2 regions of the Arthrobacter sp. YAF17 genome follow, and region 2 is predicted to be linked to the other one. Evidence: riboswitches for the same ligand, from Rfam matches in the RefSeq annotation. Region 2 holds a riboswitch; the other holds the start of a gene.

Region 1 (10,329 bases), on a different contig from region 2:
AGAAGTACCCGCCAGCCGTTCCACCACGACGACGGCGTCCGGGCCGCTGTGTTCCACGGCCATCGAGCGGGCGTCGGTGAGCTGGACGACGTTGCGGCGGTAGAAGGCGTCGATGTCCCAGGCATCCCATTCGTTGGGGGTGTCCCGGTGCAGCTCCAGCAGGTTCCCGTACTGCCCGGGGGCGATCGCATCGCGCCCGCTCGCGTGGTCGACCAGGGATTCAAGGAGGCCGCCCGCGTTGATGACGGCCCGGATGACCCCGTTGTCGAGGATGTAGCCGCCGGCAGACTCGGTGACCAGCACGGTCTGCCCGTCGACGGCCGGCACGGCCGCGGCCAGCGCGGCGACACCGCTGCGAACGTGCGGGGCTGCGTTGAGCAGGAAGTCTGTGTCCCCTGCCCCCAGCACGGCTCCGGCGGCGTCGTCGATGATCGCCTCAAGTCTCTTGCCCACGGCCGTGTAGTTCCGTTCCGCGTCCTGGTGCACCCAGGCGATGGAGCTGCCGGGGAGGATGTCATGGAACTGCTGCAGCAGGACCAGCCGCCAGAGACGCTTGAGCTCCGCCGCCGGGTAGCTGTACCCGGTGCGGACAGCGGCCGTGGCGCACCAGAGCTCGGCTTCGCGCAGCAAGTGCTCGCTGCGACGGTTGCCCAGTTTTGTCTTAGCCTGACTCGTGTAAGTGCCACGGTGCAGCTCGAGATACAACTCGCCAACCCAGACGGGGAGTGCCTCGTACTCGGCCTCGGCCCGGGCGAAGAAGCTGGCCGCCGGGCCGAGCTCCACCTTCGGCGATCCTTCCAGGTCCGCGGTACGGCGCGCCGCTGCCAGCATCTCGCGGGTGGGCCCGCCGCCGCCGTCGCCATAGCCAAACGGGACCAGCGAGATGGTGCCCCGGCCGTGGTCCCGGTAGTTCCGCTCGGCGTGGGCGAGCTCCCGGCCGCTGAGTTCCGAGTTGTAGCTGTCCACCGGCGGGAAGTGCGTGAAAAGCCGGGTGCCGTCGATTCCTTCCCAATTAAAGGTGTGGTGCGGCATCCGGTTGGCCTGGTTCCAGGAGATCTTCTGGGTCAGGAACCACTTGCTGCCGGCGGCCTTGACGATCTGCGGCATGGCCGCCGAATAGCCGAACGAGTCCGGAAGCCAGGCTTCCTCGCATTCGACGCCGAACTCGGCGAGGAAGAAGCTTTTCCCCTCCAGGAACTGGCGGGCCATGGCCTCGCCGGCGGGCATGTTGGTGTCCGATTCGACCCACATGCCGCCCACCGGGACGAACTGGCCGGTCATGACCTTCTCCCGGATCCGTCCGAAGAGCTCCGGATAAAATTCCTTGATCCAGGCCAACTGCTGGGCCGAGGAGCAGGAAAACACGAACCCGGGATCCTCGTCCATCAGGGCCACCACGTTGGAAAAGGTGCGGGCGCATTTGCGGATGGTTTCTCTGACGGGCCAGAGCCACGCGGAGTCGATGTGCGCATGCCCGGTGGCGAGCAGGTGGTGTGCCGAGGCGTAGGCCGGCCGGGCCAGGACACCAGCGAGGGCCTCCCGCCCCGCCGCTGCTGTGCCCGGGACGTCCTCGGGGTCCATGATGTCCAGCATCCGTTCCAGCGCACGAAGGATTTCGTGGCGGCGGGGCAGTTCCATCGGCAGTTCGTGCATCAGGCCGTTGAGGGTCCAGATGTCCTGCTGCAGTTCCCAGACGGTCTGGTTGAGTTCGGCAATGACGATCCTGCCGAGACGGTACTTTGGCTCGTTGCCCGAGGTTGCCTTGTCCCCGTAAGGGGTGGCCGCGAAGGTCCACCCCTGCGACAGGTCGGGGTTGGCGGCCGCCTCCACATAAAAATCCACGGACATTCCGCTGCCCAGGAGCTTGAGCGGGATGTACTGGTTGCGCGGCGAGATGGCCTTGACGATCGTTCCGTCCGGCCGCCAGGCGATGCCTTCGCACTGGAAGCCGGGAAGGTCGCTGCTGAAGCCAAGGTCCACGATGACTTCCACCGAAGTGTCCGCCGCCGTGCCCCAGGAGTCCGGCACCTGCCCCTGCAGGCGCAGCCATTTGGTGCTCCACGGCCGCCCCCACGCCGCTCCATGCTCCTGCGGCGCGAACTGTTGCCGCAGCGCCTCCAGGACAGGAACCGGTTCATCCGGGACGTCCCAGCTGCTCAGCGTGAGCGGCACGCTGCGCGGGTAGACCGCGGGGGCGACGCGTTCGCGAACAAAGCGGTCGAGCCGGACTTCCGTGAGACGGCGGTCGTCGTGCAATGTGTTCCTCTTAGCGCTGGCGTGGATGACGCTGAAATGCATCCAATCGATGGATATAACTTACTTCGCCGCCGGCCCTCAAGCCAGAACCGAGAACGGGCCTCACCCGCCGACGGCTGCGGGCAGGCCCACCCTGTGGGCGCCTGCATACACATTCAGCGATGTGCCGCGGCTGAATCCGGCCAGCGTCATGCCGCTGGCCTCGGCCAGCTCGACGGCCAGGCTCGACGGCGCGCTGACCGCGGCCAGGACGGGGATGCCGGCCAGGGCGGCCTTCTGCACCAGTTCGAACGACGCCCGCCCGGAGACCTGGAGCACGGTTCCCCGCAGCGGCAGCAGACCTTCGCGGAGGGCCCAGCCCACCACCTTGTCCACGGCATTGTGACGTCCCACGTCCTCGCGCAGGCACAGGAGTTCGGCGGAACCGTCGCCGGCGATCCGGAACAGGCCGGCGGCGTGCACGCCTCCGGTGACGTCAAACACGGCCTGCGCTTCCCTCAGCTTGTCCGGAAGCGACGCGAGCGTGGCCACGGGAACCATCAGCGGGTCGGCCGCGGGACTAAAATGCGAGGACTTGTGCACGGCCTCGATGGAGTCCGTGCCGCAGATGCCGCACGAACTGGACGTGTAGACGTTCCGTCCGGTGTCGGGGCGGACGACGTCGGGCCTGAGCTGGGCTTCCACCACGTTAAACGTCTGGACCCCGTCCTCGTCCTCCCCGGCGCAAAACCGCAGCGAGACGAGCTGGTCCGGAGTCCAGATGACGCCCTCGGAAACGAGGAAGCCCGCGACAAGGTCAAAGTCGTTGCCGGGGGTCCGCATGGTCACAGAGAAGGACAGGCTGCCGATCCGGATTTCCAGCGGCTCCTCGACGGCCAGCACGTCCTCCCGGTGGCGCACCGGGAATTCGAGGGCTTGTGGCGAACCGTCCAGTACATACTTGTGCACCTTGCGGCGCTGCGTGACGCGGCCCATCAGGTACTCCTAACCAACATAACTCCATCATGGCAAGCGCCGGGCCGGGTGGCCAGCGCGGGTTTTGCACCGGGCACTACCCCAGCAGTTCGCTCCAGTCCACGGGGCCGCCGGTACCCGTGGGCTTCCGGGCGGCCCGTTTGGGGGCAGGTTTGTCCTGGGCCGGCATCAGGTCCGCGAGGGCCGCGCCCCAGGGGAGGGCGAAGGCCGGGACCGGTTCCCCGAGCTGCACGCCGTGCGGCGGGACCACCAGCACGCCGTCGGCGGCGGCCAGTCCGCGCATCATTCCCGGGCCGGTGTGCTGCGCCGGGGACGCCATGCCGTAGACCAGCCGGAAGGGCATCAGCCGGGTCCTGCCGGGGTCCGGCTCGATCATGGAGCCGCAGGGCACCTCGGTGACCGGCGGCAGCGTCCGGTGACCCAGCGCGGCCAGGAGCGGGGCCCCGATGGTCGAGAGTGCCATCATGGCCGCGAGCGGGTTGCCCGGCAGCCCGATAATGAACCTGCCGTCGGGCAGTTCTGCCAGGACGGCGGGGTGGCCGGGCCGCATAGCGATGCCGTCGATGAGAAGTCGTCCGCCCAGTTCGGCGACCGAACGGCGCAGGTGGTCCGTGCCTGACCGGCCGGTGCCGCCGGTGGTGATGACGACGTCGGCGGGCAGCAGTTCAGCGGCTGGCACCAGGTCGGCGGCGGGATGCACGGAAGGCTGGGTCGCAGCACCCTCGCCGGCGCCCTCGGCGGGTTCGGTGTCCTCGAGCGCTGCGAGCCACTCGGCGTAGCTGTCGCCTATTTTCGTTTCGCCGGCACAGATCCCGCCGAGCATTTCCACAACGGCCGCGAGCTGGGGACCGAACGTGTCGCGCACCTCCCCCGGCCGCGGAATCCCTGCCGCGACGACCTCGGAGCCGGTGAACACGAGACGGACCAGCGCCTTGCCCTGGACCGGGAGCGCATCGTGGCCGGCGAGGGCTGCGAGGGCCAGGTGGGCGGGATTGAGCAGGGTGCCGCGCTTGATCAGGACTTCGCCGGCGGCGGCTTCCTCCGCCGCCTTCCGGATGTGCTCACCGTTCCGGGGCTCACCGGGTTTGGCGGCGCCGGCGAGCTGCAGAACCGGGAGCCCGTCCTCATCGGCGGCTATCTCGCCGCTTTCACTCCGCAGCACGGCCTTCGCGCCGGGCGGGATCAGCCCGCCCGTGGCGATCGGGCTCGCCTGGTGGGGGGCCAGCCGCTGGCCGGGTTCCGCGAGGATCCAGGGCCCGCTGCCGTTGACGGCCCAGCCGTCCATGGCGGACGAGGCGTAGTGCGGCATGTCCGCGAGCGCTTCCACGTCGGCAGCGAGTTTTCTCCCCAAGGCGTCACGAAGGGCAGTGGGCGCGGCGGGGATGGGGTCTGCGCAGTCGAAGGCGAGCTGCCAGGCTTCCTGCCAGGTGTGCGCGAGGTGCCGGTGCGGCACCTCAGGTTCCTCGACCGGGGCGGGGCCGCTGGCTCCACCCCCGGGAGTCGCACCGGAGCGGCTTACAGCGGGCATGTCGCCGGCATGCTCATCCCCGGCGGCAGCTGCGCTGCCGGAAGGGGGTGCAGGCGTCATGCTCCGGAGGCTTCGTTGGCTGCGTAGTCTTTGGCGAGTTTGCCGGCCACGCCCATTGCTGCCTGCATCGAGACCGCATCGGTGGCCTGACCGGAGCCTGAGGCCAGGCCTGCCGCGAAACCGGCGATGAACGTCGTCAGGGGCGCGGCCGGGCGGACCACGGAGTGCGCCGCCACCCCGGCCAAAGCCAGAACCGCGTTCACATCTACCTCGACGTCTTCCAGTTCCAGGGCCTGAAGCAGGGCACGGCACCAGTCTTCCAGTGTTTCATCCTGGCTCTTCACCGCTTGCCTCCAAGGTCGAATTCTGCCGGGGAGCCCCGGGCCGGGTGGCCGCCTCATGGCTGTCGCGGCCATGGCTGCCGAGTGGAACGGTTACCCCTAATGCGGACGCATCGTCCCAGGTATCCACATCATCCGTAGACCCCCCGGGCACGCTGACTTCCCGCACCTCCAGACTAGCAAGAAGGGCGAACACCGAGGCGTTTTCGAGTGTGCCGCGCTTCCCGGCTTCACGGGCGCACCGTTGTAGCGCAACCGTGCCATATAAACCCAGCAGCGGCTGCCGACGCCCGTCGGCGGCCACCGCCATCAGCCCGCCATCCGGAGGAGCTTCCCCTGCCGCTTCCAGCAAGGCCCGGACAGCGGCGCCCGCCCGGGGCATGTCACAGGCCAGGACCAGGGTGAACGGCGCCGCTGGCCGGGGGCGGCCGGCCGCACCGCGGTGCCTTTCCAGGGCGGAGAGGCCTGCCGCGATGGCTGCGGCCGGTCCGGCAAAGGGCGGGTCCTCCCGGCAACTCAGCACGCCTTCCGGCAACGTTCCCGGGTCCGGTCCGACGACGGCGACTGCCGCCGCGCCCCGCGCGGCCTGCAGGGCACGATCAAGGAGGGTGGCGCCGTCGTGCATCAGCCCCGATTTGGGCACGCCGCCCAGCCGGGAGGACCGGCCCCCGGAAAGGATGACTGCATCGAATTCCACCGGCCCAGCCTAACGCGCTCCGGCGCGGACGCCGCGTCGCAAAGATCGGCCACCAGCCGGCAAGCGATGAAGTCCGGCCCGACGGTCAGCCGGCGGCGCCGTTTCAGGCGGCAGATTCCGGCAGCAGGAACGGGTCCCAGGCCGGGGTGGGCTTCTCCAGCTCCTTGATCTGCCAGGTTGCGCCCTTGGGGGGCGCGGGGCTGAAGCTGAGCTTCCATCCCATTTCGGCGGGCGTGTGGTCGCCTTTGGCGTTGTTGCAGCGCAGGCAGGCGGCGACGAGGTTTTCCCACGAATCCGCACCACCCCTGGATTTGGGCTGGACATGATCGATGGTGTGGGCGGCCTTGCCGCAATAGGCGCAACGGTGCCCGTCCCGGCGGAGCACGCCGCGGCGGCTGACGGTCGTCAGGGTGTTGTACCGGGGCCTGATGTAGCGATTCAGCAGAATCACCGAGGGCCGGCCAAGGACGTCCTGCGGTCCAACGACGGGATCGTCGCCTTCCGCCACGACACTGGCCTTTCCAGTCAGCACAAGGACGAGCGCCCGGCGGAAGGTCACAACCGCCAGCGGTTCATATCCAGCATTCAGAACGAGAGTGCGCATCCGCATACCTCTTCACGGCCGCACCCGCCAGGGGCACGAGGGCCGGCTGCCCTCTGCATGGTCGGGCTATGGATCGACAAAACAAGAGTAAACACCGAGGTGCCGTTTCACCGAATCTTTTTTTGCTGGCCGTGGCCCGTGTCGGCTGAAGTTCACGTTGCGGCAACGCAAAGGACCCCGCCGCATGGCAGGGGTCCTTTGCGTAAAAAGCTGTTGTCCTTAGCCGCCGACGCGGATGAAGACCGGGCCGGAGCCGACGTTTACGGTCTGGAGGGAAGTGGTCCCACCGTTCCAACCGCCGTGAACTGCCATGCCGTTGCCGACGTAAACAGCGATGTGGGCCATGCCCGCGCCACCGTTCTGGTAGTACGCGAGGTCGCCCGGCTGTGCCTCGGCGGCGCTCACGGTGCGGCCGAGGGACAGGTAACCTGCCGGCCAGCCGTGGTAGTTGATGCCTGCAGCAGCCAGCGCGTTCGTTGCGAGTGCGGTGCAATCCTGGCCAACGCCGATCTGGGCGTAGGCGGCAGCGGCAATCGTGGCGCCCATGCCGCTGGCGACGCCGGCCGGAGCCTTGGCGCCGGCCACGGAAGCGGTGGCGGCGGCGCCGACCTTGGTGCCGGCGGTGTTGGCGGTGGGCGTTTCCTGGACCTTCACGACGGGCTTCGCCTTGACGGGGGCAGCAATGGTGGCGACTTCGGTCTTGTCGTAAGCGATCGAGATGCTGGAAGCCGCCGAGATGGCCGCGGGGGCGGCGGACTGGACTTCGAGCGTGGAAGCGGAGGTGGATTCGCGCTGAACGTTGGCCTCAGCAGCGTTGGCTGCGATGCCGCTGGTCAGGACGAGGCCGGAAGCAGCAGCGATGACTGCTGCCTGGCGGCCCACGCCACCGGCGTTGTCGCCGACAGCCTTGGCAATAACAGCCAGCGAGTTGGTCTTGGTGACCTCGGCGCGGTGCCGTGCGTTTGCACGAGTAGTCATTAAGTTCTCTCTTTCGTGATCCTGTGGCCGCGCTTTTCAGGCGCGTGCTGAGGACGCTCCGGCATCTTGGGGGTACGCCGGATCGCCCCGAAGTGGGTTACTTAGCGAAGGGTGTACTGCGAAGACGCGCCAAAAGCGGGAACTGCGTGCAGGTGCAGGGCCTGCGGGCCGGACTCAGCAGAGATTGAGACGGCGGTGTGAGATCCGTTCCGGGCGCCGGCAAGGGCAACCGAGGAGTCGGATTTCAGCGGGCTCGTAAGAGCCGCGCAAGCGCGGTGACGCGCAGCATTGTGGCGTGAAGACACGAAAGTAGCCTCTCCCAATGCCTGCGAGGTGAGCTGTCGGATTCGGATGGGAGTCACCCGGCCGCGCTGCTTCCTGGGAAGCTTTGCGACTTAACCCCAAGGCCTTCTTTAGAAGGCCAAAATTGGTTCCCCCGCCCCTGCCAGACGATGTAATGCGAACGGACCTTGAGCGGTGGCAGAGCTAGGCAATCCACTCAAGAGCGCCAACTTCGGAAAAGTTGGCGTAGGTCAAACTTACAACAGTTGGGACTCAATGTCACATTCGGATCACGGCGTGTCACAAGAATGCGAGAGCGTCCGATCAGCTTTGTTACAGCCAGCCGGTCGGGTCGACAACTTCGCCGTTGACCATTACCTCGAAGTGAAGGTGGCAGCCCGTGGAGGCGCCTGTGGTGCCGCTCATCGCCACGACCTCGCCGCGGGAGACCTGCTGGCCAACCTTGACGGTGGCTGAGGACAAGTGGTTGTAGGTGGTCTCCAGGCCGTTGCCATGGTCGATCACGACACGGTTGCCGCCGCCGTAGGGGTGCCAGCCGGTGAACGTCACGGTCCCACTGGCTGCAGCCAGGACGGCCGTGCCGCACTGGGCGGAATAGTCCTGGCCACGGTGGAACTCGCCGGAGCCGCCTGTAATGGGGCTGACGCGATATCCAAAGGGTGACGCGGTTTTCAACTGGGCCAGCGGCGCCCCGAGGCTTCCGGCGGAGGCCGCGCGGGTGATCGAACCGACGGACTGGGCACTCAGCAACTGCTTGAGCTTTCCGTCCGGGTCGCCCTGGGTGGTGACGGCGGTCCGGTTGAAGTCGATTTTGGCCTCGCCAGCCGTGACATCAGGCTGGACTGCGGCCGAGATGGATCCCGTCGACCCCGCGTTGGTGGCCATAACGGGGCCAGTGGCGGGGACGGTGACGGTGAGGACCAGTCCCGTAGCGGCGAGTGCAATGCCGGCCTTTTGCCCAACGCCGCTGGCGGCGGCAAAGTCTGTTACCTGGCGGAACGGGCTGCGGCGGCCCCTGCGTTCGTCGCGGTGCGCGTCACGTGGGCGGTCGGCCAGGACGGCGACGGCCGGTCGCGGCTCCGGAGCGGGACCGGTCGCACGACGGCGGCCCCTGGCGGTCTGGGTGGTCAAAAACGGTTCCTCTCTGGAGAGCCTGCGGAGTTAGCTGTCGGATTCGGGTCAGAGAGTTCAAAGACCCGGTCCGCCGTGGCAGGCGTCCAGACACAGAGGCATCCAAAGAGTCCCTCTGTGGTGTGTGCTTGCCGCTGACGGACTTCACCCCAAGGCTGATGAACAGCCGGAAGTGGTTCCCCCGCCCCTGCCAGAAGGTGACTCTGCTACTGATCCGCTGGCAGAGCTCGGCTTCGGATCAGATAACGCTTTGGTATCGGTACTAGAGATCAACTATAGGCGATTAAGCCCCGCAGAGATAAATCCGTTATCGAATCTGTGCATAACTCATGGGTCGTCCGATGAGCAGTGGGTTAAGTCCTGTTAACCGACGGTAACAAAGACGTGGGCCGCAACCTCGGGCGGGAGTTCCAGGGCGCCTTCGATATCGGGTACCCGGACGGAGATGTACTCCCCTACCCGTTCCAGCGACACCAGGGCTCCGGGCCGGATACCGCCTTCGTCGAGCTGGACGAGCAGTTCCGGTTCGACCTGGATGGGCTCGGCCAGCCGGTTGACCCGGACCCGGGAATCCGGACCGTAGCCGGCCATGGCTTCGAGAAGGTTCACCACGCCATCCCCGCAGGGCTGGGATGGCGGGCCGCCGAGTTCCGCGAGGCCCGGAATCGGGTTGCCGTAGGGAGACACCGTGGGGTGATCCAGCAGCTCGAAGATGCGCCGCTCCACCCGCTCGCTCATGACGTGTTCCCAGCGGCAGGCTTCCTCATGCACATAGGCCCAGTCGAGCCCGATGACGTCCGCCAGCAAGCGCTCGGCAAGGCGGTGCTTGCGCATGACCTCAATCGCACGTTTCCGGCCGGTTTCCGTCAGTTCAAGGTGCCGGTCACCGGAAACGACCACCAGCCCGTCGCGCTCCATGCGGCCGACAGTCTGGGAAACAGTGGGGCCCGAGTGACGCAGCCGTTCGGCGATGCGGGCGCGGAGGGCAACGATGTTCTCTTCTTCAAGTTCCAGAATGGTCCGAAGATACATCTCGGTGGTATCGATCAGATCCGTCATTCAGCTCAGCTCCTCGAGCGCCGTCCTTGCGTGTTCCCACCGTACCGCGAGCTGCTTGCGCCCTGGCGGGGTCCGCCGTACGTTCGCAGGTCAGCTTAGCCTATTTTGAATTACTCCGGATAATCTCAGTGACCGGACTATGACGGGCTCTTTTGCCTCCCCCGCCGGGCAGTCAGGCAGAATGAAACGCAAGGCTTCGTTGCAGCCACCCTGCCGGGCCGCCTCCCAAGCCACGCTTTGTACCAGCCGAAAATTGGAGCCACTGTGAGCGACACCAGCATCACGATTCCCGCCAACCTCCTGCCCAAGGACGGCCGGTTCGGCGCCGGACCGTCCAAGGTCCGCCCGGAACAGATAGAGGCCCTCGCTGCGGCTTCCGGGCTGCTGGGAACCTCCCACCGCCAGGCGCCGGTCAAGAACCTCGTGGGATCGGTCCGGAGCGGGCTGAGCCAGTTCT
Region 2 (10,319 bases):
CCCCGGCTGTGGCGTCCACCTGCGCCTGCGCGGCCAGCTGCAGCCTGCTGTCCAGGGTGGTGGTGATGGTGAGGCCTCCGCGGTACAGCTTCCGCTGCCGGGTGGCGAGGTCGACGCCGTAAGCCGGATTGTTGAGGATGAGGTGTGAAACGTAGTCGCAGAAGTAGGGTGCAATTTCCGCGCCGGCGCAGCCCTGCCGGCCCGGCGTGATCTTAAGGTCGACGCCGGTGGCGATGGCGGCGTCGTACTCGGCTTGGACGATCATCCTCTGGCTGAGCATCTTGGCCAGGACCTCGTCGCGGCGCCGGAGGGAGTTGTCCGGATAGACGGAGGGGTCGTAGAAGCTGGGGCTGTTCACCAGGCCGGCGAGCAGGGCGGCCTGCGGCAGGGTGAGGTCCTTGGCAGTGGTGCTGTAGAAGTAACGCGCCGCGGCCTCTATGCCGTAGGCATCCCGGTTGAAGAACACGATGTTGAGGTAGCCCTCGAGGATCTGATCCTTGCTGTAATTTTTCTCCAGTTCGATGGCCAGCTTGATCTCGCGAATCTTGTCCCCGACGGTCTTCTGGCCCCCGCGGATGACCTCGTCGCCGCGGTCCGCCGACACGAGGGACTCGGTGACGACGTTGGCGACGTACTGCTGGGTCAGTGTGGACGCGCCCTGCCGGCCGCCACCGGTCAGATTGGAGGACAGCGCCCGCAGTATCCCTTGGGGGTCTACGCCGGCATGTTCGTAGAAGCGTCGGTCCTCGACGGCGATGATCGCATCCTTGATGTACGGGGACATGTCGGCCAGGCTGACCCGCACACGGTTCTCTGCGTAGAAATTGGCGATCAGTTTCCCGTCCGCGCTCAGCACTTTGGTTGACTGCGACGGCGGATCAACCGTCAGCCCCGAGGGGAGCTGGTTGAAGAACTTGATCGAGTTGCTGCCGGCAACTCCGGCGGCGGCAACACCGGGGACCACCAGGCCGGCAACCAGGACGCCGCAGAGCGCGCTCACTGTGAAGTATCCGAGAATTGCCCAGAGAGCCACGGCGAGACGAGATCGGGTTCGTCTTCTCAGCTCCATCTTTCCCCCACTTGTCACGCTCTAAAATGTGGTCAAACATGCCCCGCTTCACCCCTGTCCGGATCGATTCAGATCCCGGAGCGCCTCACCGCCGTCGTCGGCTGTGGCGTTCCGCCCGGTGCCGCAGTAATCCCATGTCCATAACATAGGACCGCCTGGCCGGCCGGCGCCACACCCTGACCGGATGAACCAGACAGAACGCGCGGAGAACCCGTGTTCTCCGTGGTGATGCCTTGACACTGACTTTGGCCCACGCAGAAACTGAAAGGTCCAGGCTGCTCAGTGAAGCTAGGGAATGGAAAGACAATGGCCGGTACAGATTCGTTCGTGATTGTGGTTGGTTTTGACGGTTCCGAGAATTCTCAGAATGCGCTGACGTGGGCTGTGGATGAGGCCCGGCAGCGCAACGGCCAGATCCGTCTGGTCACGGCCTGGAGCAAGCCCCCGCTTGCCTGGTATGCGGCGGTCCTGGAAACGGCCGCCGGCGAAATCGTGGCAGAGGATTCCCCGCAAGGAATCGCGGAAGCCCTGCAGGCCGGGGCCCTAAAAACGGCCGAGGGCGCGGGAGTCGAAGCCACCGGGCAGGTCGTTCACAACGATTCACCGGCAGCAGCAGTAGTCGACGCCGCCAAGGATGCGGATCTGGTGGTGGTCGGCTTCCGCGGGCACGGCGGATTTCCCGGCCTGCACCTGGGCTCAGTCGCCACCCAGATCATCACCCACGCACCGTGTCCGGTCCTCGTCGTCCGTCCCAAAGCCGCCTGAGGCGCGGACCGTCGTCGTCCGCAGTCGCTTGTGCCACCGGGAGCCGGGGCGCGCAATGGCCTGCCTGCCGGGAGTCTTCAGCAACCGTTGAAAGGGCGCGGGGGAGCGCCTACGATGTGGCCACAACCCCATTCTGGGGACCAACTCCGGGACCCGCCGCCAAAGTGGCTTTGACACACTTTGCCTTGCCCGAGTCCTGGATATGACAGGACGGGAAGGGTCATGACTAAGTATCTGTTCGAAGCGAACTACGTGGGCGAGGGCATCAAGGGCCTCATGCGCGAAGGGGGAACGAAGCGCCGTGACGCGCTGGTCGATGCCCTCAAATCCGTGGGCGGATCGCTCGAATGCTTCTACTACGCCTTCGGGGAGAGGGACGTACTGGGGGTCTTCGAGGTCCCGTCGCCGTCCGATGCCGCCGCGCTTTCGCTTCTTATCAACTCATCGGGCTCTGTGAACGTTCGCCTGAAGCCGCTCCTGACGCCGGAGGATCTTGACGACGCGGCCAAGAAGACACCGACGTACCGGGCCCCCGGGCAGTAGGCGCCGGACCCAGCCGACACCGGACTTCGCTGCCCCGCGGTTACGGGGTAGACAGGGCACGACGGCGTCGGGCCACTTGGGTGCTGGGCGTCCCCGCCGCAGGATGCGAAACAATGGCCCCATGAGTGATGCCGGCGACTTCATCGACCTTGCGCTCCAGCGCGAGTCGTCGTGGGGCCGGGCCGAGGAGTCCGAGGCCAGGCACGGAAGTGGCCACGGGTACTACGGCGCATCGGTCGGAGCCGTGCGCGGAACTGTCCGCGATGCCCTCCGGCGCTATCCGGACCTCACGCACGATGACATCACGGCGCTTAGCTCCGAGCTGTGGCAGGTGGCGGTCTTCGAACGCCGCCTCGCTGCCGTCGTCCTCCTGCAATCGAGCGTCCGGCTGCTGACCAACACCGACCTGACGCGGATCGAAGGCTTCGTCCGGAGCGCACAGCTAAGCGCCCTGGTGGATCCGCTCGCCACCGACGTCGTCGGCCCCCTGATGGCGGGTCTCGACGTCGTCGGCAGGGTCCGCGCGGACAGCGTTCTGGACCGCTGGGGGAGGGATCCTGACGGCTGGCTGCGCCGCGCCGCCGAGATGGCCAGGCGCCGGCCCGAGCTGGATTCTGACCGCCCGTAACGCCAGGGCAAATTTCCCTAGCTTCCCGGCCGGCGCTCCACCACGGCGTAGGCCTTTTCGTCGAAGAACTCCCAGTCGGTGACCACCATGAAACCCAACGCGTCCACGCGGTCGTTGAGGACGTGGACATCGAAGCCGCCGTCACGGGGCTCAGCGTCCCAGGTGGAGACGTGGACCTCCCCGTTTTCCAGTACCAGCAGCTCGGTGTTGACGTTGAAGTCCTCCGGCGGTTCATTGCTCAGCTGGCAGATGGCAACGCAGTGCGTGTTGACGTCGGGATTGTTCATTTGGGGCCTCCGCTTCTGGGAACGGTGATGCCAATATCCTATTCCCGAATCGGCGTCTGGCGTGGGGAAAGACCGCCCGCAACACCTTCCCGCCGTTACCTCAATGTGACATGCCGTGATCATTCCGTTACCGTTGTTAGGTGCCTGTTGTTTCCGAGACGGGCTCTCCCCAGCCGATTGCCTAACTCTGCCGCGGCCGTGGGGATAACTCGCAGCAACGTCCGGCAGAGACGGGGAAACCACTTTTGACCCACTGTTAGTCAGGGGTCTTGGGGTGAAGCCGCACGGCCCGCAATGATCGGGCCCGAGTGCGGCCGGGTGCCTCCCATCCGAATCCGACAGCTCACCTCGCAGGCATTGGGAGAGGCTCCTTTTAATGATTTCCAGCAATACCCATGCGCCCAAGCGCGCCGATCTTCGCAGCAAACGCCGTACCGCCGGGACCATCGGCCGCCAGGCCGCAGTTCTCGTCGCCGCTTCCGGAATGGTGCTTAGCGGCGCCATGGCCGCCAACGCAGCCGATGCGCCGGCCAAGCGCGACGCCGCCCCGGCGTCGTCCGTTGACGTCAAGGGCCAGGTCGGCGCACCGGTCATGGCGGACTCCGCTGTCCAGATCACTTTCGAGCGCCCCGCCGTTGAGACGGCACCGGCGCCCGTGGTCGAGGCCCCCAAGCCCGCGGCCGCTCCGAAGGCCCCGGCAGCACCGGCCGCCGCAGCTCCTGCCGCGAAGGCGACGGTGAAGGTCCAGTCGGCCCCCGCCCCCGCCGCTGCCCCGGCAGCCGGTGGAGTCAACGCCACACTGCTGTCCATGGCATACGGCCAGATCGGCATCACCCAGGACTGCACCGCCATGGTGGAGAAGGCCCTGAACGCTGCCGGCATCCCGGTCGGCGACATCGGCCCGACGGCCTTCCTGAAGTACGGCCAGGTCGTCTCCACTCCGCAGCCCGGCGACATCATCGTCCAGTCCGGCCACGTTGCCATCTACGCCGGCAACGGCCAGGCAATCAGCGGCGGCATGAACGGCGTCAACGCCACCATGGCGCACCCGCTGTCCTGGCTGACGGCCACCGGTCCCGTGACGTTCGTCCGCGCCGGCTAAGCAGTACCGCTAACAGCACGCAGAAGACCGGTCGATCGGGTGCCTTGGGGGCAGCGGATCACCGGTCTTTTGCGTGTCCGCCATCCGGCTCGGCCGCGTACCGCAGCAGAATTACGCCGTTCCCGAAGGTGCGGCTCTCCAGCAGCCGGAGCGACGTCAGGCCATCCGTCTCCTTGAAGAGGGGCGTCCCGCGTCCAATCAGAACCGGATGGACGTAGATCCGGTACTCGTCGATCAGGCCGAGCAGTCGGAACGCCGCCGAGAGGTTGGCGCCGCCGAGTGCGAGGTCGCCGCCGGGCTGGTCCTTGAGTTTCATGACGTCCCCGACGACGACGTCGCGCACCACCTCGGTATTCCAGCCCGCCTTCGCAAGTGTCCTGGAGTAGACGATCTTGGGCATGTCCCGCCAGATTCCGGCGAACTCGCTCTCGGGGGCTGAGTTCGAGGGGTCCAGGTCCGCCGTCGGCCAGTACTCGGCCATCATCTCGTAGGTGACCCGGCCGTCCAGAAAGCCGCCCATCGTCCGCAGCAAGTCGTTGAAGTGGGTGTGCAGTTCCTCATCGACCCGATGCCAGCTCAGGTCCTGGTCCGGGCCCTCGATGAATCCGTCCAGGGACACTTGCATCATCAAAATGACCTTGCGCATCGCGGGCTCCTTCAGTGGGCTGCAGGGGTTCCAGCGTACGACGCCGGGCGCGGACGCGGCATGGGGATACTGCCCGACGCCGGGCGGCAGCATACTGCCGGATTGGCCATCCCTGGGGCGGACGCGGGGCAAATGGCATCGGCTGACACACCCGCCCTGCGGGCGCCGAACCTTGCGCTCAGGCCGTGCCCGGGGCAGAATGCATTAGATTTAGAGCCGCACCGCGGTTCCTTTCGTTCGAAGGAAGAGTATGCCGGCGAACCTGCCTGTGGCGTTTGCGGACTTTGCGCCGCCACCGATGTGCCGGCGGTGAGGCCCGGTGGATTCCTGGGGGCCGGGCCGGCATTACAGCAGCGGCCGACACACACATGAGACCACCGAGGGTGCGGGGCCGCGTGTGCTCCGGCGCCTTGGCGGAATCCGCCCGCAGTTCCTGATCATGCTGGTGACGGTCCTCGCCCTGGTCTCGGCCGTGAGCGTTTACGCCACCGTCCAGTCCCGGGTAGCGGTCGACGCCGTCGTTCCGCAGGCCGCGACCGAATCCGCCACTGCGGGTGCCGCCGGAGGGGCCGACGCACGGTCGGTCACCGGCGGGGCGCCGTCGGCAGCGACTCCGTCACCGACTGCTTCGACACCGGCCCCGACGCCCGCCGTCGTCGTTCCTCCCAAGAGCCTCATCGGACCGGCGCTCGACGCGGAAATTAACGCGATCATCCAGGCCAACAGCGCCTATCGGGTGGGGGTGGCCCTCATCGATCTCAGCGACGGCGAGGTGCACGAGTACGGGGTGAAGACCAAGTTTGTGGCCGCCAGTACCGGGAAGGTCCTCGCCGCCGAGGCCTACTACCATCTGGTGGAAACCGGTAAGGCGTCGCTGACGGCCCGGATGGGGTCGTCGACCGCGGGCCAGCAGATCCGGCAGATGATCCAGCAAAGCAACAACGAATCGTGGGCGCTGATCCTGGCCGCCGTCGGCCACAAGGGACTGACCGACTACGCGGCCTCGCTGGGCATCCCCTATGACCGGACGGTAAACGGACTGACTCCGGCAGAGATGGCGAAGACCCTCTCCGGGCTGTACAGCGGCCGGCTGCTCAACGCCGCGAACACCGCCCAGTTGCTGTCCTACATGCAGAACACCAATTACGAGACGATGATCCCGGCCGCCGCACCCCCGGGGATCAACGTCTTCCATAAGTACGGTCTGCTCAACGGCAATCTCCACGACGCGAGCATTCTGGTGCAGGGGGAGCGGGCCGTCGTGTTTGTGGTCTACACCCTGGGCCGGGACATGTCGGACATGGCGGCACGGACCCGTGTCATCCAGCAGCTCACCGGCAAGGTCGCCGCCGGGGTCTTTTGACGAAGCACCGGCTTCCCAACCGGGCCGTTCACTAATCGGCCCGTTCCCCTAAATGACACAGAATCGTAGGCTGGAGAAGGGAGGTGAATGCCATGAAGGCAGCACAGGGAGACCGCATCATCATCCGTGGCACCACGGTGGAATCATCGGACCGGCACGGGGAAATCCTGGAGGTCAAGGGCGCCGACGGAGCCCCGCCGTATCACGTCAGGTTCGACGACGGCCACGAAACCATACTGTTCCCGGGCGGTGATTTCGTCGTCGAACGCAGCAAGACCTGACCCCGCTAGAAACTCGATGAGCTGCCGGAGCCGGAGAAGCTCCCGCCGCTGCCGCCGTAACCGGTGGTGCTGCTGCCGCCGCCCCGGGCGCTGCTGACACTGCTGACGCCTGTGGTGAATCCGGAGTTGAACGTGGGTACGGAGAAGAAGTAGTAGGCGGGGTACACGGTGCCCAGGATGCTGGGCTCGTACGTGCGCCCGTACTTGGCCTTGCTTCCGGCCTGCGCACTCTCCATTTCCTGGCGCATGAGCCGGGCCTCTTTTTCGTTCTTGGCGTAGCCCTCGATGACGGTGTCGGCATGGTTCTTGAGCAACTCGGACAGATGCGTGCGCGCGTCCCGCAGCCGGTCCAGGGCCGTCTCCGGAGTGATCGTTCCGTCCGAGAGTTCCGAGGTCCACCGTTCGAGCTCCCGGTGGCTTTCGTCCCGGAATGAGCGCAGCGCCGCCGCGGACGCGGAGTCGCTCTCGGCGTCGCGCTTGGTGAGCATCTGTTCGATCGCGGCCAGGTCGGCGCGGAAGGGGGCCAGCTGGCGGTCCCAGGCGGGCGCCCAGGCGGAGCCGCGGTTGAGCAGGGCGTTGGTGTCCGAGATGACGTCGTCGAGGGCATCCAGTTCGGCGGCGGCGTCGGCGTAGCTCCGGACCAGCTTCAGGTTTGGCCGCCTGCTGAGGCCCTTCGGCGACAGGGCATGGACCTGGTTGGAAAGGCCGGTGGCGGTGTTGTACTTCGTCATGAAGGTCCTGTGCTTCTCCAGCACCGTGCTGCCGTACCGGGAGGCGTCCGGGATGGTGCTCGCATTCAGTTCCGTGACCTGCAGATCCATGCTGACGTTGGCATAGCTGGCGTCGCCGCGGGCCAGCTCCTTACGGCTGCTGACCCGGGTCCGCCAGCGCACGATCAGCCAGGTGGCGGCGCCCGCGATGGCGGCAACCACGGTGGTCCAGGCAGCGACGAGGAAGGCAGTGGACCGGTACCACGGCTGGTTGATCAGCTCCGCCCCGCGCTGGATCCCGGCGATGGTGCCGTCCGTCCACTGGGCATCACGGAGGAGTTCCTTGGAGGCATTCTGGATATCCTCGCGCTGTCCGGGCGAGACCTTCCGGTCCTCACCCATGTATGTCCCCACATGCCGGCCCACCGGGTCCAGGGCAAAGATGAAGAGCCCGTTCGCCCATTTCTGCCCGTCCGCGCTGATCCACTCCGGGCGCTCGGCCCGGGCAAACCGCAGGACCTCCTCGTTGAGGTTGTCCGAGGCCGAGCCGTTGTAGGTATAAACGGCCACCTTGGTGGGCTGGTAAAACTCGATCGCCCGGACGGCGGGCAGAAGCGTGTTTTGGTCCAGCACCCCCGCCCGGTCCTCCACGACGACGTCGACCGGGGTGACGGCCAGCGCCGCCGGCCCCAAACCCACCAGCCCGGTCACCACCAGCAGGAGGACACAGAGGACTTTCCGCACGATTCCCATTTCCTGAGCGTAGTGCTTGCCGCGGGCCGGCGTCGACGGACGCGCGCCGTCGCCGCGTTGCCGTTTCGGCTAGGCTGGCCGGGTCCGACGTGGAAGGGAATGCGGCAGTGTCCGAGGAAACTGAACGGCCGGGGCAGCCATGACACCCGCCACTCCGGTCGACGAAGTGGGCGGTCTGGTCGGTTTCGCCGCACAGGCCGTCGACGCGCTCGGCGAGTGGGGCGTGGGGCTCTTCACCCTGGCGGAGACGGTCTTTCCACCCATCCCCAGCGAGGTTATCCTTCCCCTGGCCGGTTTCCTCACGCGCCAGGGGACCATGAACATGGCACTGGTCCTGGTCACCAGCACCCTTGGCGCCTACGTGGGCGCGCTGCTGCTCTACTGGCTCGGGGCCCGGCTGGGGCTCGAGCGGTCGATCCGGTGGCTGTCGCGGCTTCCGCTCATGGACCGCGAAGACTTTGAGAAGGCCGCCGACTGGTTCCGGCGCCACGGCAGGTCTGCGATATTCTTCGGCAGGCTGCTTCCGGGTGTGCGCAGCCTGATCTCGCTGCCCGCCGGAGCCGAGCGGATGCATCTCGGCACGTTCAGCGCGTTCACGATCGCGGGAAGCGTCATCTGGAACGGGCTGCTGATCGGCCTCGGCGCCCTTCTCGGTGCGCAGTACCGGCTCATCGACGAGTACTCGCGGTTCCTCAACTATGCCGTCTATGCGGGCCTGGCAATCGTCGTCGGCTCGCTGACCGTGAGGGGCCTCCGGCGGCGGCGAAACAGCAGGTCAGGGCCGGACGGGGCCTAAAGGCACCGTGACGGCGGGCCCTGCCTGCTACATACTGGCGGCCTGAGCCCGGAGGCGAAGGAACCCGGGCCGAACCAGCCAGAACCGGCCGCGGGTCCGGCTCCTGCACCCGCGGCCGGCAACAGAACATCGCCGGCCGGACCGGTCCCTGCTAAGGGCACCGGACCCACTGTTCAGGCCGGTCCCGCAGCGGTAGATTGTGGCTAACGGCCCACCCGGCCGGCTCCACCGACGCAACATCAGGGGTGCAAAATGGCTGGAAAATTTGAAGTCTACAAGGACAAGTCCGGAGGCTTCCGCTTCCGGCTCAAGGCCGCCAACGGCGAGGTGATCGCTTCCTCGCAGAGCTACAAATCGAAGGCCAGTGCCATGGGCGGGGTCGAATCGGTCAAGAAGAACGCAGCCGGCGACGTCGTCGACCTCACCGAAGAGGCGCCGGGCAGCATCGCCGGTGTTGCCGGCTAGACACAGCTCCGGCAGGCCCTAATCCTGCTGGTCCAGGCCGAAAATTCTTTTGTAGCTCCGCACCGCGTTGGTCACTGTCGGGAAGAAGTGGTCCGGCCCAAACCGGCTGCTCACGCCGAACCGGATCAGGCGGTCCTTGACGGGGCCCTTCATCTCTGCGAAGACCAGGCTGATCCCGCGCTTCGCGAGCTCGTCGTCGAGCGCCACGAGGTCATCCAAAGCGGTGGTGTCCAGTCCGGTGATCGCCTCTGACGCCACGATCACCCACCGAACCGGAGCCGGGGCGTTGTCCACCAGTGTCCTGATGTGTTCGGTAAAGACGGCGCCGTTGGCAAAGAACAGCGGGGCGTCGAAGCGTGCGATCACGAGGCCGGGAATACGGTGGCCATCGGGGTGCCGGCCCAGGTCGTGGTAGCCGGGCACGTCTCCCACACTGCCCAACTCGGTGCGGTAAGGGTCCAGGGCGCAGCACAAAAGCGATCAGGGACAGGCCGATCGCGACCACGATGCCTTCGAGCACCCCCACAAAGGCGACGCCCAGGAAAGTCGCGGCCAGCAGGGCGGCCTCGGTCCGGCTCATCCTGAGCAACCGGCGGAACGTCTTCAAGTCGAGGATCGACGCCGCGGCCACCATCACGACGCCGGCCAGCACACTGGAGGGCAGGAACGCCGTCACCCCGGGCGCCACGATCATGAACAGCGCCACAAGGTCGGCGCCAACGGCTCCGCTCAGGGGGCTCTTGGCTCCGGCTGCGAGGGCGATCGGGGTCCGCGAGGCGCTGCCGGAAATCGGAAAGCCGCCAAAGAGGCCGCTGGCCACGTTCGCCACGCCGAGGGCACCCATTTCCTGGTTCCCATCGACCTGGACTCCGCTCCGCGCGGCGAAGCTCTTCGACAGGACCGACGTATCG

The links. Region 2 has a riboswitch for cyclic di-AMP ahead of AB4Y67_RS02725 (NlpC/P60 family protein). Riboswitches for the same ligand answer to the same signal wherever they lie in the genome.
Region 1: another riboswitch for cyclic di-AMP. It lies ahead of AB4Y67_RS06380 (M23 family metallopeptidase); the one in region 2 lies ahead of AB4Y67_RS02725 (NlpC/P60 family protein).

What each region holds. Positions count from the first base shown of each region.
Region 1 is NZ_JBFRDB010000005.1:94,798-105,126, forward strand. Features, by position in the region: gene AB4Y67_RS06345 (alpha-mannosidase) at 1-2,256, opposite strand, end outside; gene fdhD (formate dehydrogenase accessory sulfurtransferase FdhD) at 2,359-3,231, opposite strand; gene AB4Y67_RS06355 (molybdopterin-binding protein) at 3,308-4,819, opposite strand; gene AB4Y67_RS06360 (DUF6457 domain-containing protein) at 4,816-5,103, opposite strand; gene mobA (molybdenum cofactor guanylyltransferase) at 5,087-5,797, opposite strand; gene AB4Y67_RS06370 (HNH endonuclease) at 5,901-6,401, opposite strand; gene AB4Y67_RS06375 (NlpC/P60 family protein) at 6,621-7,379, opposite strand; cyclic di-AMP (ydaO/yuaA leader) riboswitch at 7,689-7,858, opposite strand; gene AB4Y67_RS06380 (M23 family metallopeptidase) at 7,995-8,813, opposite strand; cyclic di-AMP (ydaO/yuaA leader) riboswitch at 8,818-9,031, opposite strand; gene AB4Y67_RS06385 (metal-dependent transcriptional regulator) at 9,177-9,872, opposite strand; gene serC (phosphoserine transaminase) at 10,137-10,329, shown strand, end outside.
Region 2 is NZ_JBFRDB010000001.1:572,065-582,383, reverse strand. Features, by position in the region: gene AB4Y67_RS02750 (transglycosylase domain-containing protein) at 1-1,069, opposite strand, end outside; gene AB4Y67_RS02745 (universal stress protein) at 1,376-1,834, shown strand; gene AB4Y67_RS02740 (GYD domain-containing protein) at 2,057-2,377, shown strand; gene AB4Y67_RS02735 (DNA alkylation repair protein) at 2,499-3,005, shown strand; gene AB4Y67_RS02730 (hypothetical protein) at 3,023-3,292, opposite strand; cyclic di-AMP (ydaO/yuaA leader) riboswitch at 3,493-3,663, shown strand; gene AB4Y67_RS02725 (NlpC/P60 family protein) at 3,669-4,394, shown strand; gene AB4Y67_RS02720 (dihydrofolate reductase family protein) at 4,453-5,040, opposite strand; gene AB4Y67_RS02715 (serine hydrolase) at 5,438-6,403, shown strand; gene AB4Y67_RS02710 (DUF1918 domain-containing protein) at 6,496-6,684, shown strand; gene AB4Y67_RS02705 (DUF5129 domain-containing protein) at 6,690-8,147, opposite strand; gene AB4Y67_RS02700 (DedA family protein) at 8,287-8,943, shown strand; gene AB4Y67_RS02695 (YegP family protein) at 9,196-9,408, shown strand; gene AB4Y67_RS02690 (STAS domain-containing protein) at 9,427-9,840, opposite strand; partial or broken gene AB4Y67_RS02685 (SulP family inorganic anion transporter) at 10,013-10,319, opposite strand, start outside.